One region of the Clostridium chromiireducens genome, then DNA from elsewhere that is predicted to be linked to it. Evidence: riboswitches for the same ligand, from Rfam matches in the RefSeq annotation. Region 1 holds a riboswitch; each other region holds the start of a gene.
The links. Region 1 has a riboswitch for thiamine pyrophosphate ahead of D2A34_RS14965 (ABC transporter ATP-binding protein). Riboswitches for the same ligand answer to the same signal wherever they lie in the genome.

Region 1 (8,246 bases):
CAATTACTATTATCGGTATAATATTTGGACAAGGATTTAAAAAGGCATTTAGATCAGGTATGACAATTGGTATAGGCTTTGTTGGTATAAATTTAGTTGTTGGACTTCTTACAACTAACCTTGGAGGAGCAGCACAACAAATGGTTACTAGATATGGATTACAGCTAAGTATAATAGACGTAGGCTGGCCAGCAGCGGCAGCAATTAGCTGGGCATCTCCTATAGCAGCGATTATGATTCCGATAGCTATGTTGGTAAACTTTGTAATGCTCGCTACAAAGACAACAAATGTAGTTGATATTGATATATGGAATTATTGGCACTTTACTGCAGCAGGTGCAAGCGTATATGTATTAACTAATGGCAACTGGTTACTTGCTATTTTAGCTGGTATTTTATACGAAATTGCTGTTATTAAAATTGCTGATAAAACAGCTCCAATGGTTCAAGAATTCTTTGGACTTGATGGTGTATCATTACCAACTGGTTCAACCGCAGCTTGTGGTCTTATAGGTATTCCTGTTGTTAATATTGTTAAAAAGATTCCAGGTATTAAAAATCTAAAGGCAGACCCAGAAACAATTCAAAAGAGATTTGGTGTTTTTGGAGAACCTATGATGATGGGACTTATTCTTGGTGTTGTACTTGGAATTCTTGCTGGATATGGTGTAGATAAAACTCTACAAATAGGTATTTCTATGGCTGGTGTTATGTTCTTAATGCCTAGAATGGTTAGAATACTTATGGAAGGTTTAATCCCTGTTTCGGAATCGGTTAGAGAATTTTTACAAAAGAAAGACTTTGGTAAAGATAGAAATCTTACAATTGGATTAGATGCTGCAGTAGCAGTTGGACATCCAGCAGTTATTGCAACAGCACTTGTATTAGTTCCTATCACACTATTTTTAGCAGTAATACTACCAGGAAATCAAGTTTTGCCTTTTGGAGATTTAGCTACTATATGTTTCTATGTTGCGTTTATAGTTGGTGCAGCAAAAGGCAATATAGTTCACTCAGTTATAGCAGGTACAATTGTTATGGGGTTAGGATTACTAATGGCAACAAATATTGCCGGATTCCATACTCAAATGGCACAAATGGCTCAGTTTACAATGCCAGCAGGAACATCAACTATTTCAAGCTTAGATATGGGTGGTAATTTCTTAAACTGGATTGTTATTAAGATATTCCAATTATTTACTGGTACTTTGTAATATTAAATAATTCAAATTGTTAAAGAGTACTGAATTGTACTCTTTAACATCGTTTGTTATTTACAAGGAAAGGGTGATGATTACAGTGGATGTAACAAATTTAAAAGTAGAAGAACTTCTTGAAATGGATTTTAGATGTGAATGTGGGAAAAGACATAGTGTAGAAATCAATTCTGTGAAAATAGGAAGCAACATAATGGAACAGCTCCCAGAATTTTTGAAGGAATTCAAAAACAAAAAGATATTGATTGTACAAGATATCCACACATATGCTGTAGCTGGAATAAGAGTAGAAGATATATTAAAGAATGATTTTTCATTAAAGAAATATGTGTTTCCACAGGAACACTTATTGCCTGATGTATATGCTCTTGGCAGGGTTCTTATAGAAATAGAAGATGATACTGCACTTATACTTGCTGTAGGTTCAGGTGTTATAAATGACATTTGCAGATATGTAGCTTACAGAGTACATGTACCTTATGCAATAGTTGGTACAGCACCATCCATGGATGGTTATGCATCAGTAGTGTCTCCTTTAATCACAGATGGTTTTAAAGAATCCCATAAAGCTATATATCCTTATGGAATATATTCAGATATTGTGATTATGAAGAATGCCCCAATGTATTTACTCTGTTCAGGACTTGGCGATGTATTAGGTAAATATACTGCTCTTGCAGATTGGTCAATTGCAAATCTATTAACAGGAGAATATTATTGTAAAACTATTGCAGATATGGTTCAAGCTGCAGTAGATAAGTGTGTTGCTGCTGCGCCAATGATTCCTGAAAGGAATGATGACGTTGTAAAAAATATAACAGATGCATTAGTTTTATCAGGAATAACTATAGGAATGGCAGGATGTTCAAGACCTGCTTCAGGTTCCGAGCACCATATTGCCCATGGGTGGGAGATCATGTTCCATGCAAGAAGAAGCGAGGAAAAATGGGTACATGGAAACTTTGTTGGAGTAGGCACAGTGGTTATGGCTATGTTATTTGAGGCATTAAAGGATATAGATATAGAAAGTGTAATGGCTAAGAGAAGCTTCAGATTCTATGATATGAATAAATGGAGACAAAATATTGAGAGTGTATTTGGTAAAGTGGCAGGCAATATAATTAATTATAAAAAGGATTCAATTGAATTGGACCCTGATAAGAGACAAGTAAATGCAGAAAAGATAGCATCAAATTGGAAGGAGATTCTTAATATTGGGCATACTATAGTACCAAGTTCTGAGAATGTAAAGAAAGTATTACAGGACGGGGGATGTGTATGGCATCCTGAAGAGCTTGGAATTGATAAGAATTTATTTATTAAGACCTTCATTGCTGCAAAGGACATAAGAACCAGATATGGCGTTGTGCATCTAATCGATGATCTTGGATTAACAGAGGAATTTGCTAATTTAATTGCTAATAAATTGTATAGATCCAACAACATATAAGATAATTATATGTTTTAATAGGGAGGTAAAAAATGAATGAGTTAAATGATATTAAATGTTTTCTATTAGATATGGATGGAACTTTTTACCTTGGAAATACACTTATTGACGGTGCATTAGACTTTCTAGATATTTTAAAAAGTCAGCAAAAGAAGTTCATATTCTTAACAAATAACTCTTCGAAAAATAAATCAACCTACAAGCAAAAGCTTTCAGCGCTTGGCTGCCATGTTGATGAAGAACAAGTTTATACATCTGGTGAAGCTACCATATGGTATATGAAGAAAAACTGCCCAGGTAATAAAATATATCTAATGGGTACAGAACCACTTATGAAAGAATTTGAAAAGGCAGGATTTATATTAGTTAATGACGAAAATGACAAGCCGGATTATGTAGTTCTTGGTTTTGATACTACACTAACCTATGAAAAAATATGGACAGCTTGTGATTATCTGAGAGATGGAATACCATTTTTAGCTACTCATCCAGATTTCAATTGTCCAATTGAAGACAGTAAATATATGCCGGATACTGGCTCTATGATAAGAATGTTTGAGGCATCCACAGGTGTTTCTCCTGTAGTTATAGGTAAGCCATATGGATATATAGTAGAGGCTATTATTGAAAAGTATGGCCTTAAAAAAGAAGATGTGGCAATTGTAGGAGACAGACTATACACTGATATTAAAACTGGAGTAAATGCAGGAATAACCAGTATTCTTGTATTAAGTGGTGAGACGTCAGAAGAAATGTATAAAAAGTCTGACATACCTGCAGATTATGTATTTTCATCAATCAAGTATATTGGTGAAGAACTTAAGCAGTTTCAGAAGAGCTTTATTTAATAGCTGTATGGTAGAAAAAATGGGAAAAATTTATTGAGTATGGCTGAAACCTCGTAAACTGAGATAAATTAAAAAATTAAATAAAGTCAAAATTATTTTAAAAGAACTAATTAATGTTAAAATTGGGAGGTAATATTATGAGTATTATAACAATTATTGGAGCAGGTCAAATGGCTTCTGCACTAACTTTTCCAGCAACAGAAAATAATAATAAGGTGCGACTTGTTGGTACACCATTAGATAGAGATATCATAAATATTGCGAAGGATACCGGTTTTCATACTACATTAAAGCGCCAATTACCCAAAGCAGGTATTGAATATTATCAAATTGAAGATGTAAATAAAGCAATAGACGGAGCTGAAGTTATTATTTGTGGAGTTAGCAGTTTTGGTGTTGATTGGTTTGCAGACAACATATTGCCTATTTTACCTGAAGAGATTCCTGTTCTCTCAATAACTAAGGGGATGATTACTGAAGAGGATGGCAAAATGATTAATTATCCACAGTACTTTTTAAGCAAACTTCCTGCTAATAAGAAACTTTCTATCAGTGCAGTAGGTGGCCCATGTACTAGCTATGAACTTGCCGACAAAGATAATTCCGAAGTTGTATTTTGTGGAGATGATATAAAAATACTTAGAATTTTCAAGAATTTATTTGAGACATCATACTATCATATTAGCTTATCTAAAGATATTGTGGGGGTTGAATGTGCAGTTGCATTGAAGAACGCTTACGCCCTGGGTGTATCACTCGCTATTGGATTAGCTATTGGAGCTGATGGCTCTGGAAAGGAACATTATAATTCTCAGGCTGCACTTTTTGGACAAAGCATAAAGGAAGCGAAACACCTTCTTGAAATAGTCGGAAGTGGTGAAGAAAATATTATATATTTTGGCGGAGACCTATATGTGACAGTTTTTGGCGGACGTACTCGTAGAATAGGAACCTTATTAGGACAAGGATTTTCATTTGAGGAAGCTATGGAACAATTAAAAGGAGTTACATTGGAATCTGTAGTTATTGCTACTCGTGCAGCAAAATATGTACGTTCTCTAGCTGAGAAAGGCATAGTCAAATTACAAGAGTTCCCAATGTTGATTCATATTGATGAGATAATAAACTCAGGAAATATAGTTGATATTCCGTGGAAATCTTTTGAATCAGAAAAAATATAATTATAAAATAAAAGTGATTTTAACGATATAGAGTTGATATAAAAATCCCCTTATTTCTTGGATCAAGAAATAAGGGGATTTTTATATATCTGGATTTGCTGCTAAAAATAAGCAATGACAAGGGTTTTAGAAGATTCCTTATCCAATAGATATAAATAATAGGGCTAGATAGGTAGTAAAGGAAAGATAAAAGAGATATAATAATTATTATGTAAAGTAAAGTTAACAAAAAACGTGATTTAGAGTGTAGCAATGAAAACAAAAATCATGAGTTATATATAATATGCTATAAAAAAGTAATAGCAAGAGGATTTAAAATGTAACTTATGATTGACATTGTTTAATTTAAAGTATAAAATTTAGACGAGTACTAGGGGAGCCATTAAGGCTGAGATGAATTTTTCAGACCCTTTGAACCTGCACTGGATAATGCCAGCGAAGGGAAGTTGTATGATAATTTAAATCTCGAAGTTATGATGATTTATAATTAATTTGATTATTAACTCTTTTCAATGGTATTTTTTGTACTGTTTGAAAGGAGTTTTTTTATGCAATTTTCACAAAGATTATTTATTAAAGAGAGTTGGGTTATATAAATGAAGGCATTAGAAATTCATAATTTATTCTTTAAATATACAGATTCAAATAAACTTATAATTGACGACCTATCATTTAGTATAGATAAAAATGAATTTGTTACAATTATTGCACCTAGTGGTACTGGTAAAAGTACACTTTTTAGATTAATTTTAGGTTTATTAAACCCCCAAAAGGGCAATATTAATATCTTAAAAGAAGGAGTTAAAAACATTATAGGGTATATGCCTCAAAAGGATTCTTTAATGCCTTGGAGAAATATACTTGATAATACAGCTGTCGGCCTTGAATTAAATGGTTATAGCAAGAAAGATGCAAGAAATAAAGCTGTAGAATATTTCGAAAGTTTTGGGCTGAAAGGTACTGAAAAATTCTATCCTCATGAACTATCAGGCGGTATGAGGCAGAGAGCATCATTTTTAAGAGCTATCGTAAATAATCCATCGATACTATTATTAGATGAACCTTTTTCTTCTTTAGATGCACTAACAAGAAGAAAGATGCAAACATGGTTATTGGACCTATGTCAAAAAGAGAAAAATACTGTATTTATGATAACCCATGATATTGATGAAGCGTTGCTATTATCTGATAGAATACTTATTTGCACAGAACTACCGTATAAAAATTTAAAATCTATTGAGGTTAATATCGATAGACCTAGAAACTATGAAACTACACTCTCAAGTGAGTTTATTGAGCTTAAAAGAGTCATTTTAAATATTCTTGATATGTTAGAAGATACTAAGGAGGAAGTTAAAAATGAAGAGATTTAATGATTTTATTTTTCCTTTTGTATTTCTAATATTAATACTATTAGCGTGGGAATTTTTAATACCATATTTTGAAGTTCCAAATTATATTGTACCTAAGTTTTCAGATGTGCTTAAAGCATTATGGTTACAAAAAGAATTGTTATACAAACATTCTGTAGTAACTTTAGGAGAAGCAATATTAGGGCTTTGTATATCTGTAATTATAGGCATATCGTGTGCACTTTCAATATATCTTTGGAGAAGTGTTGGAAAAACTTTATACCCAATTATAATATTTTCTCAGACAATCCCAACCATTGCGTTATCTCCAATTATGGTTATGTGGTTTGGATATAGTATATGGTCTAAGGTTGCAGTAGTAATATTATTTTGTTTCTTTCCTATAGTTATAAGTACATTAGATGGATTAAATGCGGTAGATAAAGATTTGGAAGATGTATTAAGAGCCTTAGGGGGAAGTAGACTTCAGATATTTTTTAAATTGCATATGAATTCTGTATTACCTAATTTTTTAAGCAGCTTTAAAATAGCAGCTACCTACAGCGTTTCAGGAGCTACAATAGGTGAGTGGTTGGGTGCAGAAGCGGGGCTTGGTATATATATAAAGAGAGCGGCAGGTATGCTGCAATCAGATTCAGTTTTTGCTGGAGTGTTAGTTCTATCATTTTTAGGATTGATCTTATTTTCAATAGGATTTTTACTAGAAAAGATTTTATTAAAATACAGAAGAAAATTAAAGGAGGATAATTATGAAATTAAAAAAGGTTAGTATATTATTAGTATTTGTTATGTTAGTTAGTTTGGTGTTTAGTGGGTGCGCTGGTAACGCAAATAAGAATGAGGATAAAAGTGCATCTAAAGAATTAAAAGAAATTAGTGTTCTTTTAGATTGGTATCCAAATGCAGTTCATACATTCTTATATGCAGCTGAAGAACAAGGATATTTTAAAGAAGCAGGACTAAAAGTTAATTTAATTACACCTGCTGGAACAGATGATGGAATTAAACTTGTTGCAGCAAAGAAAGCAGACATTGCTATAAGTTATCCAAAACAAATTATTTTAGCAAGAGGTGAAAGTATTCCTGTTAAATCAGTTGGAGCAATAGTTAGGAGTTCATTAAACCAACTTATGGTTCGTAAAGATTCAGGAGTTAAAACTCTAAAAGATTTAGAAGGAAAAAAGGTTGGATATCCATCTTTTGATATTGATAAGGAAACAGTAAAAACAATGGTTGCTCAAGCAGGTGGAGATCCATCAAAGGTTGAGTTTGTAGATGTTGGTTATGATTTAATGGCTGGAATAGAATCAAAAAAAGTTGATGCAATTATTGGTGGATACATCAATCATGAAAAGATACTATTAGAAAAGCAAGGTGTTCAATTAGATACTTTTGCTCCAGTAGATTTTGGAGTACCAAACAACTATGAATTAGCATTTATTGCAAATGATGATGCTATTAAGAATAATAACGATACAATACAAGCTTTCTTAGAAGCAGCTAAAAAAGGCTTTGAATACACTAAAAATAATCCTGATAAAGCTTTAGACTTAGTATTAAAAGCTCAAAATGAAAGTTTTCCACTAGATGCAGAAACAGAGAAAAAGAGTCTGCAAATATTATTGCCTCTTATGGAAAATGAAAGTGGTAAATTCCTAAGTCAAGATGAAGAGAACTGGAATAAGAATATTAAATGGTTGCAAGATAAAAATTTACTTCAAGGTAAAGTTGATAGTAAAGAATTATTTAAATAATTATCTTTAAATGTTGAAAAAAGTAAATACTATTAGAAAATTTGAAAACATAAATAAAAAAGATATTATACCGTAATGGATATAATATCTTTTTTATTTATGTTTATGAAATGGTACTGTAATCATAATAAATGAATAAAATGATAGGTAGTTATTAGTAAATATAAGAGGTGATAAATCCGATAGAATAATCTGTTGCTACATACCAAACTGTATCTATTTTTATTTGGAGGATATTAGATGAGAAAAAGACTAAGTAGTATTTTGTATAATTCCATATTTCGCAAATTTAATGATGATAATATTAACGTAAATGAAAATAAATTAAGGCAATTTCCTTATGAAATTGAAGTTGTCGCTGAAAATTTATATGTACCATGGGCTATAGCCATAGGAGATGATGGAACGATATTGGTTACTGAA
Region 2 (8,246 bases), on a different contig from region 1:
AACATTTTCTGCAGCTTTAAATATAGATTTCTCTACGCCACTAAAATTTTTCTTTAATTCTTTAATCAAATCCTTAATTTCATATCTTTTATTTCCTATTTTTTCTGCCGCAACCATACACGCACAATTCAATGGCCATATTCCACTATAGTTAATAAATTTCTTTATATAATCTTCTTCAATGTAGTACATCGGTCTTATTAATTCAAGATTCTCAAAGTTTTTTGACTTTAACTTAGGTAACATAGTCTTAAAATTACCTCCGTATAGTATATTTAACATTGTTGTTTCAATTACATCATTATAATGATGTCCTAAGGCAAGCTTATTGCAACCAAACTCTTGAGCCTTAGCATAAAGTGAACCTCTTCTCATTCTTGCACACAAATAACAAGGATAATCTTTAGCCATTTTGTCAACAACTTCAAAAATACCTGAATCATACATATGAATTGGAATATTTAAATACTCACAGTTTTCTATCAGCAAGCTTTTTATATCGGGATGATATCCGGGATCCATTGCTAAAAAGACTACATCAAATTTTACTTGACCATGTTTCTGCAATTCTTGAAATAATTTCGCCATAAGAATACTATCTTTTCCACCTGATATACCTACGGCAATTTTATCTCCCTCTTCAATTAAATTATATTCCTTAATAGCCTTAACGAATTTCGTCCAAATATGTTTTCTATAAGTTTTAACAATACTTCGTTCTATATCTTGTAATGTCTTTTTTTCCCCATCTGGTATAATTCTAGGGCAACCTTTTCCTGCAATTGTACTCATTATTCTATTTCTCCTTATTATCTCAATAGCATCTATTCTCAGTGCTATAAATTCGCTATATTTCAGCTTAATATATCTTTCTTTAAAGAGTTTATAATGAACACATAAGATTTACAAGTACTTTATTCATAATAATTTGTTCAAATGTTTATAGTATGAAATAAAATATAAATAACATGATTATTTATGGAAATTACTTATTAATTCCTTAGGATTTTCACTCTTCATTAAGCTTGACATTAAAGCAATTCCTTTCGCTCCAGCACATATTACTTCCTTATAATTATTTTCTCCAATACCTCCTATTCCAATTATCGGAATACATATTTTTTTTGATAGATGTTCTATTTCTTTTACACCTCTAGGCTCAAGAAACTTCTTACAATCAGTTTGAAATACATGCCCATAGATAACATAATCCGCACCCATTTCATATGCTTTTATCCCTTCTTCATAACTATGTATTGAAACGCCTATTATTTTATATACCTTATATTTATTCCCATCAACTTTAAAGTTATCCACCAAACTATTTTCGCCGTTAATGCTTTCTGTGTATAATTTTTCATTAATGTTAATAAAATCTTTAAACGAAAGTTGAACCCCATCTGCTTGAATTTTTCTCGCTACATTAATGTTCGAATTAATAATCAATTTTATATTTGTATTTTTTAATTTATCTTTAATAGTTAAAGAGAGCTTCAAAAGCCCTTCTTCATCAAGATCTTTTTCTCTGATAACTAAATAGTCTAATGATGATTTTGATATATTATTTATTTGTTCATAGAAATCTCCGCAAAGAATTCTATTAGTTATTCCCATTAAAATCACAGACTTTCCCCCGTATTTTCAAATTTACTAAATATTTAAGTTGATGTATCTGCAAATATTTTCACAAATACATCGTTAAAAGAAGCTCTACTAAAAGCGATTACTTTTAGCTTTGTATTAAACATCATTCTCATCTAAAATCAGCCTTAGTGCCATATTAGCCTCGTGGCAAGCTGCTATCCCAACTCTAGGAGCCATTAATCCTTCATTTATTTTAGCTGCATTCTCAAAATCTCCGCACATATATAATCTAGAGTTAACTCTTTTACTTACTATTAGATTATTTGAATAATATCCAGCCATACCTGACGCAGAAATTATCTTTGGTTTTTCAGTTTGAAGTAAAACTTCCCTTACTATCATTGCTTTATTTTCAGGCCCATCAAATGCTTCAATTACAATATCCATATCTTCAAATAATCCCTTAATATTATTATCATTTATACAAATATCAATATTCTCAACTTCTATAAACGGATTTATTTCTGAAAGTATGTCTTTTAATGCATCACATTTTTTCATCCCAATATGCTTAATAAAATATTGCTGCCTATTTAAATTACTTGGTTCCACTACATCGAAATCAATTATTTTAAGATATCCAACTCCAATTCTCCCTAGTGCTAACGCCACTGTTGATCCAAGCCCTCCTAGCCCAGCAATTGCTACTCTTGCTTTTTTTACTTTTTCATGTACTTTTGGGGTGTGCCTACTTACCATTAATGCCTCAAGTTCTTCCTTCTTAGGAATTTCTCCACGTTTAATTAATGTAACTTTATCCCCTTCCTTTAATTCATAATCCTCTTTAATAGGAAAACCATTCAAAATAATTATGTCCGCATCTTTCTTTACATTTTCTTTAACTGCAAAAGCTGTGATTTTATCATCTACAAACATTTCATTTTCATTTACTAAAACTCTCAATTTAATATCCCCCTTCAAAATTTAAATAAATAAAAAGGACTTACCATAAGGTAAGTCCCATAAAATTCATACATTTATTTACCAATCAGACTAATAAATAAATTTATTTTATTTACTGCTTCCCTACGGTGGTATTAACCACGTCAGGTTAAAAGAGTTAAAGCAAATAAGCTTCTCTCAGCCAATTATAATTGGCACCCCTAGCCTTCTATTTTATTATTGAAATTAGTAATAATTACATATTACCACTTTACTTTTATCAATTCAAATCATTTATATATTAAATACAGCCATAATTATAATTATTCCTATCAATACTGCTACCAAAATCAACAAAGCAGCCTTACCTAGTATGTGTGCGTAATTAAAATCTAATCCGTACCCAATTCTTTTTGGTACTATATTAGCTGGATCATTAGGATTGTGGTAGAATATTCCCCCGATATAATTTATATCATCATCATTATAAATTTCTTTTTCATCAGAAATACTATCTGATTTTAGCTGATTTGCCTTTTTAGTACTATAAATCAAATAAGTCATAGGAAAGAATATTACACCTATTGTTATAACAATGAATATAAAATTTGAAACATCATTAAATTTCATAATTCCTACAACAAGTAATACTCCATACAAAATCATTAGTGAGACTCCGATAGATATAATACCTAACATTTGAGTCATGGATTTATTTAAAAATGATTTTTTTAATATCAGTGAACTAAGTGTTCCCCCATTAAATCTAGTATTATCTTTTTTGGCTTGAATTTTAGCAGAAAAGAACATACTAAAAACACATATCATTGATACTAATGGCAGCATCACAACTTGAAGTTTACCAGTAAATGTTGTTGAATCAACCCAATTATCCGGACCATTTATACCAAAATGAACTGGAACCATTTTAGGTAATGATGATAATCTTGATATTGTTATTAAGAACCCCAATACAGATATTGCGACCGCTACATAAAATAACATTAAATTAAGATTTCTACTAGTATTGCCTTTCCCAATTTGTACATACACTTTATTTTCTGATTTTTTCTCCCAACCTATATTCTTTTTTACAATCTTGAGTTTCTTATTAGCTAAATAGCATGAATATAAATTTATGAATGCCAATAGATATGAATAAACTATAATAATATATACCTTTTGAATAAAATAAAATGCGCATATAAATAATATAAAACAAATTGCTGTTAATGTTAGAACTCTCTTATTATAATTCTTTATAATACTTATAACTCTGCTCTCTCTTCTATACTTTTCAGGAACTCTTACTCCAAAAATCAATCCTTCTACATTAAAATCATTAATTCTATAACTTTGCCATAATATCAACATTGTAATTATTAGTACTAAAAATAATAATATTATTTGTTCATTCATGACCTATTCACCCTTCCTATAATCGTTAAATATTTTTTCAATTTTTTCTTTTATCTTATCAAGGGATATTCCTCTGTTAATACATTCCGCCACATAAATTCCCATATCTTCATTTAATTTATCTTTAAATATTTCTTTACTATAAGTAAAGTCTAATGATATAACAGCTCCCTTTCTTCTATCAATTTTTATATATCCTTCATCTTTCAATAATGAATAACTCTTATTTACAGTATGCATATTAACTCCAATATCCTCTGCTAAACCCCTAACTGATGGCAGCTCATCTCCTTCCGATAATTCTTTATTAGCAATTCCAATTATGATTTGATTCTTTATCTGAAGATAAATCGGAACTTCTGAGTCAAAATCCAACTTTAAGATCATTATTTAATCCCCTTTCGTTCTATCTGTTATATATAATATATAACAGATGAATCAAATAATCAATAGTATTTCATAATTGCCTACACTTACCAAAAACATGTTAATTATAGCTTAACATCTTATGATTTTCTTATTTTTATATAAAGATACGCTGAACCCACTATCAAACCATAAATTCTTCTTTATAATATATATTAACAATACTAATAAGATATTGAGAATCTAGTGTTTATTCGAAGCAATCTAAAAATAGCACATAATAAAATTATGGATGGTGATCATAATGATTGAAAAAAAGAAGTTATATAAGGATGTTTCTAGGAAGAAAATTTCTGGTGTATTAGCAGGATTCTCTGATTATATTAATGGTGATGTTACCTTAATTAGAATATTATTTATATTACTAACAATAAAATTTTCTTATATCTGCATTATTGGATATATTGCATGTGCAGTCGTAATGCCTGATAAACAAGATATATTCAATGATACTAATCAATATTAACTAAAAATATATTTATAAAATATTGAAAATAAGGTTGAACATTTTTTCTAAAATGATAAAATACTATTTGTCGGTATTTCTTTGGAAACTGAACGGAAATTATATATTTTATAGATTTTTCCGAATTATATCCATAATATTAAGGAATAAGAACGGAGGTATTTTTATGGAACAAAATTATGTTAAATCAAAATTTTCAGTTAGGCAGATAACAATGGTTGGAATGCTTTCTGCAATTTCAATATTTTTAGGACTAACAGGTCTTGGTTTTATACCTATTCCACCTGTAAGAGCTACTATAATGCATATACCTGTAATAATAGGTGCCATTGTAGAGGGCCCTATCGTAGGAACACTAGTTGGCTTAGTTTTTGGTTTATTTTCAATGTATCAAAATTTTACAGCGCCTGGTCCTACATCATTTATATTTTGGAATCCGATAATTGCATTAGTGCCTAGGATTTTAATTGGAATTGTAGCCTATTATGTGTATATTATCACCAGAAATAGGTTTAAAAATCAAAGTGTAAGTATTGCTATAGCTTCAATATGTGCTACCTTGATTAACACAATAGGGGTTTTAGGACTAACTTATGTCTTTTACTTAGAGAGATACTCAGCTACTCTTGGAATTAATCCTCAAACTGCTGGCATTGCGATAGCAACCATTGGAGTTACAAATGGGATTCCTGAAGCCATAGTTAGTGCAGTGATCTCAATCCCTATAATAATAACAATGATAAAAATTAGAAATAAGAGATAATAATATAAGTTTAATTAATCTACATAGATTATCTTTTTAAGAAGTGCCTTTGCTTATGCACTTCTTTTATATTGTCAATATTAATTATTTACTGTTATATAAATTCATTTATTGAATATATATAAATATAATATTATAATAATAATAATATAAATATCTTAATAATTAATACATCATCATACAAATTGAAGGCTTTGTATTTTTTTTATATCATCAAAATGAGTGATTACTCACTTATTATATTTAGAAAGGAATTTGATTATGCAAAATAAAGTTAGTGGTATGCTTGATTCTTATTGTATAAAAGTCGAAAATGTTAATAAATCTTTTGGGAAGAAACAAGTTCTTTTTGATATTAGCTTAGATATACCCTATTCTCAAATTCTAGGTTTACTTGGTCCATCAGGTTCTGGAAAATCAACCTTAGTTAAGATGATTGCAGGGATAGATATTGCAACTAGTGGTTCTGTCTATTTACTAAACGAAAAAATGCCTAAGTTATCACTGATGAATAAAATTGGATACATGGCTCAATCAGATGCATTATATGAGGAGCTTACTGCTGAGGAAAATATTAAATTTTTTGCTTCAATGTATGGACTTTCAGGAAATGATCTAAAGCAAAGAATTTCTGAAGTGATGAATCTTGTTAATTTATCGGATCATCTAAAAAAACAAGTAAAACAATATTCTGGTGGTATGAAACGTCGATTATCTCTTGCTATTGCGCTTGTTCACGAACCGCCTATTTTAATATTAGATGAACCTACTGTTGGTATTGATCCCGTTCTTCGTAGGTCTATCTGGGAGGAACTATACAAGTTAAAAGATAGTGGTACTACTATTATTATCACTACTCATGTAATGGATGAAGTTGAAAAATGCAATAACTTAGGAATGATTCGTGATGGTAAACTAATCGCTGTAGGCTCTCCTGCTGAAATCAAGCATAATTCTAACTCAAGTACTATTGAAGAAGCATTTTTATATTATGGAGGTGCATCAAAATGAGGGTGAAAGCAATTGTAATTAGAATCTTACTTCAACTTGCCCATGATAAACGTACAATTGGATTGATGATTCTAGCGCCAATATTAGTTTTGACTTTAATGTCGTTTATATTTGATGGATCAAATTATCATCCTAAAATCGGAGTAATAAATGCCCCTATTAGCATTGTAAATAAATTAGAAGATAATGATGCTAAAATAATTCGATATACAGAAAATGATGCCTATTATGCCCTTAGCCTTTCAGAAGTTGATGCAATAATAAATTTTGAAAATGGAATCCCTAAAATAACTTTAGAAGGTAGTGACCCGAGCAAAAGTCAAGCTGTTATAAAACTTGTACAAAATGCAACTCAGCAGCTAGCATCAATTGCAGCCAAACCAGACATAACCTATCTATATGGTTATGAAAATATGTCTAGTTTTGATAATTTTGGACCTATACTAATTGGTTTCTTTGTATTCTTCTTCGTCTTCCTAGTGGCAGGTGTATCATTTCTTGGAGAGCGTACTTCTGGCACACTTGAAAGAATACTATCGACGCCACTTCGCAGATGGGAAATTGTTTTAGGTTATCTTCTTGGATTTGGAGTTTTTACTATAATACAATCTGCTCTTATCGCCTGGTACTCAATTAATGTTCTTAACATCATGATGATAGGCTCTTTTCCACTAGTAATCCTTGTAACCATATTAACTGCAATGGTAGCTCTTAGCATTGGTACTTTTATATCTGCTTTTGCCAATAATGAACTTCAAATGATTCAGTTTATACCAATAATTGTAGTGCCACAAGTATTCTTTTCTGGCCTCTTTGATTTAAGCACTATGTCAACTTGGCTGCAATCTTTTGGACACTTTATGCCTTTGTGGTATTCAGCTGATGCCCTTAGAAATATTATGATCCGTGGAAAAGGTTGGAGTGATATTTCATTTGATGTCTTAATTTTATTATTAATTTGTATATTTTTTATGGTTTTAAATATATTAGCTCTAAAAAAATATCGAAAAATATAACCATAATTAAGGGGGAACTAAATTGATGGAAAAAAAATCTTTAAAAGAACTTATGAACCTAAATAATGTAGAACATAATATGACTGAAAAACAAATAAATATACTTAGTGCTGCAATAGAACTTTTTTCTGAAAAAGGATATGAAGCCACAGCTACTAGTGAAATTGCTAAAAAAGCTGGAGTCGCAGAAGGGACTATTTTTAGGTATTACAAAACTAAAAAAGATCTTTTATTTGCCATTCCAGCGGCCTTATCTAAAGCATCTTTATTTGAGATTTTTATTAATGATTTTAACGAGATATTAAACGAAGAGCATGAAACTTTTGAGAGATTTTTAAGAAAAATAGTGCTAAATAGACTGAAATTTGTTAATGAAACTGGGCCAATATTAAAGGTCATAATTCAAGAGGTGCCGTTTCATCCTGAGCTTAGAAGTAAAATTCTAAGCACTGTAATCTTTCCTGTAATCAAAAAAGGCACATCAATTATTGATAAGTTTAAAGAACAAGGCGATCTTATAGATATACCAAGTATTTCAATTATTAGACTAATAGCAACTTCTATATTTGGATATATTTTTCTTCACAATATCGCACTCCCTGAACTAAAAAATAATGAT
Region 3 (8,246 bases), on a different contig from region 1:
TATTATATCTGATAATTCAATTGACGGAGATGGCTTATCAACTGGTGTTTATATAATTGGCATTGATAAAGCTATGAAGATTATAGAGACTATAGAGGGGATTGACGCTATATTTATTACAGAAGATAAGAAAGTATATAAAACATCAGGCATTGATGAAAGTATTTTTACATTAACAGATAGCGAATTTTTTGAAGAACTATAGCATAAGAGAAGGAGTAATAAGTATGGCTAAGAAAATAAAGAAATCCCAGGTTTTAAGATATTGTGTTCAATTAATATTATTTTTATTATTACCAGGTTTATATGCAATGACTTTTAGTGAATTAAGAACAGTATATGAAATGATTATTAAAGGGAACTTTAATTTCCTTCAAGCATTACCAAGCTTAGTAGAATTTGTGGCAGTAATGTTTTTAACCATAATAGCAGGAAGATGGTTTTGTGGCTGGATGTGTGCTTTTGGGGCTTATAATGATTTAATATACTTTATATCAAAAAAGATATTTAAAGGTAAATTTAAAGTAAATGAAAAAGTTGATTCTATACTTAAATATGTAAAATATGTGGTATTAATATTCATAATAATTATTTCATGGACAATAGGAAGTAATATTTTAGAAAGCACAAGTCCTTGGGATGTATTTGGACAAATAACTAATATATCAACTGTTCTTTCTAATTTGCTTATTGGACTTGTATTATTAGTTTTAATTACTATAGGAGCATTTTTTATTGAAAGATTTTTCTGCAGATATTTATGTCCTTTAGGTGCTGTATTTTCAATAATTTCTAAGGTTGGAATAACAAAAATTAATAAGCCAAAAGCTGATTGTGGTAAATGTAGAGCGTGTACAATGAATTGTTCAATGGGATTACAACTTTATAAGGTTGATAAAGTTAAAGGTGGAGATTGCATAAACTGCCTAAAGTGTACAGAGGTTTGCCCTAGAAATAATGCTAATGCGAATATACTAGGACAAGATCTGAATGCTGCATTAACTGGTTCTGTGGCAATGGCTGCAATGTTAGGTGTTTATGGATTTACAAACTTCGGAGTTGACGCTTTAACTAAGGCAGGGATAATTTCTAGTGATAGTGCAGTTTCTAGTAGTGAATATTCAAGTAATCCAACTTTAGCTAATGATTCACAAAAGTATAAAGATGGGATATATACTGGAAGTGGTCAAGGGTTTAATGGAGGAACAACTAAAGTTTCCATCACAATAGCTGATGGAAAAATATCAAAGATCGATATTTTATCAAATGGGGATGATCGTCAATATTTTGAGAGAGCATCAGGAATAATAACAAAAGAAATACTATCAAAGCAATCAACAGATGTTGATGTAGTATCAGGAGCGACTTATAGTTCTAAAGGAATCCTAAGTGCAGTTAAGGACGCGTTAGGAAAAGCATCTGGTACTGATTCAGACAGTGATGCTTCAAACAATAGTAATGAAACTAAAGATCAAGCAGCAGCTTCAGTTCCAGCTCCAGAAGCAAGCTCGAAAAATAAAATCTTAGATACAGGAGATAGTGTTAAGGTAACCGCTTCGAAATTTAAAGATGGAACATATATAGGAACTGGAACAGGATTTGAAGGTGCAACAACTAAAATATCCGTTACTATAGCTAATGGAAAAATGAATAGTATTAAAACTTCATCTTATGGGGACACTCCAGAGTTTTATCAAAAGGCTTCAGGTGTTCTAATAAATAAAATGCTTTCAAGTCAATCAACAGTTGTAGATACAGTTTCGGGGGCCACTTTTAGTTCAAGGGGAATTATAGATGCAGTTAAAAATGCATTGAATCAAGCAGGTGTTCCTGATTCAGGCAGCAATGCTAGTAGTGCTGTTTCTAGCGATAATACGTCTAAGGGCGGACCACCAACACCACCAGTGGCAAACTCAAAAAGTACTCCACCGCCAGTTTCAGAGCAAACAGGTGCAACACCACCGCCAGTGGTAAATCAAAAGGGTACATCTTCTAACTCAACAGCAAGCCAAGGAGTCACAGGTTCAAGTGGAAGTACTAGTGGAGGAACAACTAGTAAGGGGAAATATAAAGATGGAACTTATGCAGGTAGTGGATCAGGCTTTGGAGGAACAACTAAAATTTCTGTTGCTATAACTAACGGAAAGATAGTAAGTATAAGTACTATATCAAATGAAGATACTTCAAGATATTATAATAGAGCTATAGGAACAATAACAAACAGTGTGATTTCAAAGCAGTCAGCTTCTGTAGACACCGTGTCTGGTGCAACATATAGCAGTAACGGTATAATTGAGGCAATAAGAAATGCTTTAAGTCAAGCAAAATAATAAAAAGAGATAGTACAGTTTGAACTAAACCTCGTTAAGTAGATATATAAATTACTTAACAAGGATAAATTCAACATGTACTATCTTTTTCGTTGGCTTTTATCTTCACTGATATAGTAGCTTTGATAGCTAATTCTCAGTCAATTCTCAGTTTGGATTAAGGGAGTATTAAGGTTGTGTTGCTATAATTCAATTAATGAAGAAATTAAAATATAGAAGATAATGAAGTGAAAATAATATTTCTATTAAAACTTAATCGTAAAAATTTGATTAATGGTAATTAACATAAAAATTCATTATCGCTAAAGATATAGAGCTAGAAAAGGAGAAGGAAATATGGCAAGTAAGATAAAAAGATCGCAGATCATAAGGCATGTTGTACAATTGATTTCATTTATTCTGTTACCAGGTCTTTATTCAATGACATTTAGTGAAGTAAAAACAGTATATCAAATGATTATCAATGGCAATTTTAACTTTTTTACAGCATTACCAAGTTTAATGGAATTTATAGCTATTATGCTTTTGACAATAGTATTAGGGAGATGGTTCTGTGGATGGATATGTGCATTTGGTGCGTATAATGATTTAATATATTTTATATCAAGAAAAGTATTCAAGATAAAATTTAGAGTAGATGAAAAAGTTGATTATGTACTTAAGTACGTTAAGTACATAGTATTAGTTTTTATAATAGCTATTTCATGGACTATGGGAAGCAGTATACTAGAAAGCACAAGTCCTTGGGATGCTTTTGGTCAAATAACTGATATATCTACTATTTTTTCAAGCTTACTTATTGGATTGATATTTTTAATATTAATCACAATAGGATCAGCATTTATTGAGAGATTTTTCTGTAGATACCTATGTCCTTTAGGTGCAATATTCTCCATTACTTCTAAAATTGGAATAGTTAAGATTAATAAGCCCAAAGCTGATTGCGGTAAATGTAGAGCATGCACAATGAATTGTTCGATGGGGTTACCACTTTATAATGTAGATTGTGTCAAGGGTGGCGATTGTATTAACTGCTTAAAATGTACTGAAGTATGTTATAGAAATAATGCTAATGTAAATGTAGCTAGTAGAGATTTAGATGCAAAGTTAACAGGATCAGTGGCAATGGCTACATTTTTAGGTGTATATGGACTTACTAGCTTCGCTGGAAATGCAGTAACTAAATCTGGAATTTCAGTTAATAGCAATACAATTCCAAGTAGTGAAAACTTAGAAAATAGTTCTTCACAAACTTATAAAGATGGAACAACTGCAATTTCAAATGCAGCTCAAAATACTACAAGTGAATATAAAGATGGTACATACACAGGAAGTGGAACTGGATATAGAGGAGGAACAACTAAGGTTTCTGTTACTGTATTAGATGGAAAAATATCAAATATAAAAACTATATCTAATCAAGATACTCCAAAGTTTTATAAAAGAGTAGAAGGAACTATAATAAAGAGCATAATTTCAAAACAATCAACCTCAGTAGATACAATTTCAGGTGCAACTTATAGCTCAAAAGGGATTATGAGTGCCGTAGCAAATGCTTTGACTCAAGCAAAATAATTAAAATAGTCTAATTTATCTTAAGTTGTATATAATCTGTAGTTTGTTTTAGTATTTAAAGTACTAGAATTGAATAATGAGAAATTAGAGTAATAAATAGAAATTTTTTTATGACACTATATAGAATTAAATTTATAGGTTCAGAGTAACACATTTAGAGAAAAAAGTTAATATAATAATTTCAAGATTATAATATTAGCAGGAGTATGAGATAAAATGCCAACTAAAAGCAGAAATAATGCAGTTAAAAAAACTACTTTTGTACCAACAAAACGAGTTAAAGAGAAGAAGAAAACCATATTAATTGAAGTTGCAAAAGATCAAGTCATAGGAGAATTTGTTAATGGTTTTGAGGTAATAAAACCAGTTAAAAGATATGGTAAATACTATGTACAAGTTAAAAATAAATAATATTCAAGTGAGTGAAAATCTCACATGAAGAATTTGCCTTCTACATTATCATAGATATCAAATTTAAGATTTAGATTTATGTGTAACTTACCCAAATAAGTAACATATTGTGTTTTGGTTTCTAGGAATTTTGATGGTAATGATTCCAAAGAAAAACTAAAAACAAAATGTTTCTACTTTCGGTGGATTATCGCATAAGTCTAAGCTTTGTATTAAATATCTATATCGAATTTTAAATAATAAGTTATTATATACTTGACGATTTGCAATTAATGGTATAATCTTTATCTTGTGAAAGATAATTTTATAATTGAATAACTAGGGGAGCTAATATTTTGGCTGAGATTGGAAAGATTGATTTCCTAGACTCTTATAACCTGATTTGGTTAATACCAACGTAGGGAAGTATATTGATATTTTTTGTGCACATGTTTATTAATGTATCCCTTTGGATACATTTTTTTTGCTTAAAAATAATTAACTTCTTTCAAAGTTAATCATTTAATCACAGTAAGATGTGGTTTAATAAAATTTTATTTCACAAAGTTTTATTAATTTATTGATTTAAGGAGGTTTTTTAATGAAAGAAAAAAGTAAAGCACAAAAAATTGCATTAAGCGGTGTTTTAATTGGTATTTCAGTAATTTTTGGAACTTTTTCAATACCAATTTTAGGCGCTAAAATTTCTCCGATACAACACTTTGTAAATGTAGTTGGGGCAATAACATTAGGTCCAATTTATGCACTTTTAAATGCGCTTATTGCATCACTAATTAGAAATATTATGGGAACTGGTACTTTGTTGGCATTTCCAGGAAGTATGGTAGGAGCACTGCTTGCAGGTATTCTTTATAAGAAATTTAGGAAGCCAAGTATAGCTGTAATTGGAGAATTAATTGGAACTGGAATATTAGGAGCATTATTGGCTTATCCTATAGCTGTACTGCTTTTAGGTAAAAAGGCAGCACTTTTTGCATATGTGACTCCATTTATATCTAGCTGTAGTGTAGGATCTGTTATAGCATATTTCTTTGTAAAAGTTCCGGTGATAAGTAAAATACTAATAGATAATGAAGTATCAACATATGATAATGATTTAAAAAACACACATAAAGTTTAGAGATAAATATACAGAAATAATTTAACTATAGAATAAGACGAAAGGGTGATTTTATGTTTAGAGCATTAACTATTGCAGGTTCAGATTCATGTGGAGGAGCAGGAATTCAAGCGGATTTAAAGGCATTTTCAGCTAACGGAGTTTATGGGATGAGTGTAATTACTGCTGTAACTGCACAGAATACAATGGGTGTGTTTGGAATTCAAGATATAAATCCTGAGATGATTGAATCACAAATAAATGTTATTTTTGAGGATATAAGAGTAGATGCAATTAAGATAGGGATGGTTTCTAAAATTGAGTCTATACAAGCTATATCTAAAGCATTAAGAAAAGTTAAAGATTTACCAGTAATTGTTTTAGATCCTGTTATGATCTCTAAAAGTGGATTTAACTTATTGTCTAGAGATGCAAAGGATACTTTGGTTAAGGAATTATTTCCACTTGCAACATTAATCACTCCAAATTTACCAGAAGCAGAAGAAATTTTAGGGATAAAAATAGAAACTTTAGAAGAGATGAAAGAAGCAGCTTTAAAACTTAAAGAACTAGGGCCAAAATCCGTTTTGGTTAAGGGGGGACACCTAGAAGGTGAAGCAACTGATTTATTATTTGATGGAAAAGACTTTGTAATTTTGAAGCAAGAAAGAATTGATACTAAACATACCCATGGAACAGGTTGTACTTTATCATCTACTATAGCCGCAAATTTGGCTAAAAATATGACAGTAGAAGAAGCGGTTAGATGTGGTAAAAAGTATATAACATGTGCTATTGAACATGGATTTGAGCTTGGAAAAGGTGTAGGTCCGACTAATCATTTTTATGAGCTTTATAAGAAAGCGGGAATTGATATTAAGTAAAAAGAAGATAAGATATTCATTAAGAAATATATATCCAAGTTGTGACAACTTAGATACTTGAGACTTAAATATATAGATTAACCTTTAAATTAAATAATATTTTTTAAGGAGAGAAAAGAAATGAGTTATAAAACACAAATGGAAGCAGCAAAAAAGGGTATAGTTACTAAAGAGATGAAGATAGTAGCTGAAAAAGAAAGAATTTCAGAAGAGAAGTTAATGAAACTCGTTGCAGAAGGTAAGGTTGCTATACCAGCAAATATTAATCATAAATCTCTTAGTCCAGAAGGTATTGGTGATGGATTAAGAACAAAAATAAATGTAAACTTAGGGATTTCAGGAGATTCAGTTGATTATTGCAGAGAAATGGAAAAAGTGAAAATGGCAATCGACTTCGGGGCTGAAGCGATAATGGATTTAAGTAACTACGGAAAGACTCAAGAGTTTAGAGAAAAACTTATTGATTATTCTCCAGCTATGATAGGTACAGTTCCAATGTATGATGCAATTGGATATCTTGAAAAAGATCTATTAGATATAAAAGCAAAGGATTTTCTTGATGTAGTTTTAGCTCATGCAAAGGCTGGAGTTGATTTTGTTACTATTCACGCCGGAATTAATAAGAGAACTGTTGCATTATTTAAAGAAGATAAAAGAAGATTAAATATAGTATCTAGAGGAGGGTCTTTATTATTTGCTTGGATGGAAATGACAGGCAATGAAAACCCATTCTACGAATATTATGATGAGTTACTTGATATCCTTAGAGAATACGATGTAACAATAAGTCTTGGAGATGCAATGAGACCAGGATGTCTGGATGATTCAACTGACGCTGGACAAATTACTGAACTTATAGAATTAGGTTTGTTAACAAAGAGAGCTTGGTCGAAAGATGTACAAGTTATGATAGAAGGACCAGGACATATGGCTATGAATGAAATAGCAGCTAATATGCAAATTGAAAAAAGATTATGCCATGGCGCACCTTTCTATGTACTTGGACCTCTTGTCACAGATATTGCACCAGGATATGACCATATTACTTCAGCTATAGGTGGAGCTATTGCTGCAACACATGGGGCTAATTTCCTTTGCTATGTAACACCAGCTGAGCATTTAAGACTTCCAGATTTATCGGATGTTAGAGAGGGAATTATTGCATCAAAAATTGCAGCACACGCAGCAGATATAGCTAATGGACTTCCAGGAGCAAGAGATAGAGATAATGCTATGGCAGATGCGCGTCAAAAACTTGATTGGGAAGAGATGTTTAAGATTGCTATTGATGGAAAGAAAGCTAGAGAATATTTTGAAAGTGTACCGCCAGAAGATATGCATAGCTGTTCTATGTGTGGAAAAATGTGCGCAGTAAGAACTACTAATAGAATCTTAAATGGTGATAAAGTAGAACTTTTTGATAAAAAATAAAATCAATGATATACGGCCAATAAACCGAAATTAGATACATATTAGTTGCATAGGACTAATAAAAATTTCGCTGGAATGTTCTAAATAGAAGGTTGCATCCATTTATGCATGCTCCTAATATTCATTAAGACAAGCAAAAATGGAACAACCTTCTATTAAGAACATTCGGCAGCTTATTTTTATATGCCTATTTCACTAATATGTATCTAATTTCTTTGTTTGGGTATACATATAAGTATCGTTTGGTTATATATCAAATATAAAAGGGTATTGCATAATTTATATAGTTTAGAGGAGCTATTTATTAACAAAGAATGACAATGTGAATATTAAAATGTGTTTAATTTTTCTAGAATTTGTTGTAAGCTTTTAGATGAAAGTATACAAGTTTTGTTTTGATAAAATTTGATGTTTATTTTGAAAGGAGGTATTTTGGTAAGAATGATTAAAAGCTAAATTCTTACTAAAAGGTATTTATGAATAATAATGAAATATCAATTAAAATAGGAAATCTAC

Region 2: it holds a riboswitch for thiamine pyrophosphate, as region 1 does, so the genes downstream of both, thiF (sulfur carrier protein ThiS adenylyltransferase ThiF) here and D2A34_RS14965 (ABC transporter ATP-binding protein) in region 1, are expected to answer to the same signal.
Region 3: it holds a riboswitch for thiamine pyrophosphate, as region 1 does, so the genes downstream of both, thiW (energy coupling factor transporter S component ThiW) here and D2A34_RS14965 (ABC transporter ATP-binding protein) in region 1, are expected to answer to the same signal.

Annotation. Positions count from the first base shown of each region.
Region 1 covers NZ_QXDJ01000003.1:744,076-752,321, reverse strand. Annotated here, with positions in the region: gene D2A34_RS14985 (PTS galactitol transporter subunit IIC) at 1-1,214, shown strand, start outside; gene D2A34_RS14980 (sn-glycerol-1-phosphate dehydrogenase) at 1,291-2,667, shown strand; gene D2A34_RS14975 (HAD-IIA family hydrolase) at 2,700-3,515, shown strand; gene D2A34_RS14970 (glycerol-3-phosphate dehydrogenase) at 3,653-4,696, shown strand; TPP riboswitch at 5,059-5,157, shown strand; gene D2A34_RS14965 (ABC transporter ATP-binding protein) at 5,293-6,069, shown strand; gene D2A34_RS14960 (ABC transporter permease) at 6,056-6,838, shown strand; gene D2A34_RS14955 (ABC transporter substrate-binding protein) at 6,819-7,823, shown strand; gene D2A34_RS14950 (PQQ-dependent sugar dehydrogenase) at 8,064-8,246, shown strand, end outside.
Region 2 covers NZ_QXDJ01000008.1:76,636-84,881, reverse strand. Annotated here, with positions in the region: gene D2A34_RS23710 (tRNA 2-thiocytidine biosynthesis TtcA family protein) at 1-792, opposite strand, end outside; gene D2A34_RS23705 (thiamine phosphate synthase) at 973-1,614, opposite strand; gene thiF (sulfur carrier protein ThiS adenylyltransferase ThiF) at 1,741-2,547, opposite strand; TPP riboswitch at 2,651-2,759, opposite strand; gene D2A34_RS23695 (DUF5808 domain-containing protein) at 2,821-3,945, opposite strand; gene D2A34_RS23690 (GntR family transcriptional regulator) at 3,949-4,332, opposite strand; gene D2A34_RS23685 (PspC domain-containing protein) at 4,616-4,837, shown strand; gene D2A34_RS23680 (ECF transporter S component) at 5,004-5,600, shown strand; gene D2A34_RS23675 (ABC transporter ATP-binding protein) at 5,862-6,611, shown strand; gene D2A34_RS23670 (ABC transporter permease) at 6,608-7,627, shown strand; gene D2A34_RS23665 (TetR/AcrR family transcriptional regulator) at 7,653-8,246, shown strand, end outside.
Region 3 covers NZ_QXDJ01000001.1:774,383-782,628, reverse strand. Annotated here, with positions in the region: gene D2A34_RS03240 (FAD:protein FMN transferase) at 1-205, shown strand, start outside; gene D2A34_RS03235 (FMN-binding protein) at 228-2,330, shown strand; gene D2A34_RS03230 (4Fe-4S binding protein) at 2,667-3,905, shown strand; gene D2A34_RS03225 (hypothetical protein) at 4,122-4,316, shown strand; TPP riboswitch at 4,627-4,737, shown strand; gene thiW (energy coupling factor transporter S component ThiW) at 4,897-5,436, shown strand; gene thiD (bifunctional hydroxymethylpyrimidine kinase/phosphomethylpyrimidine kinase) at 5,490-6,299, shown strand; gene thiC (phosphomethylpyrimidine synthase ThiC) at 6,420-7,730, shown strand; gene thiM (hydroxyethylthiazole kinase) at 8,207-8,246, shown strand, end outside.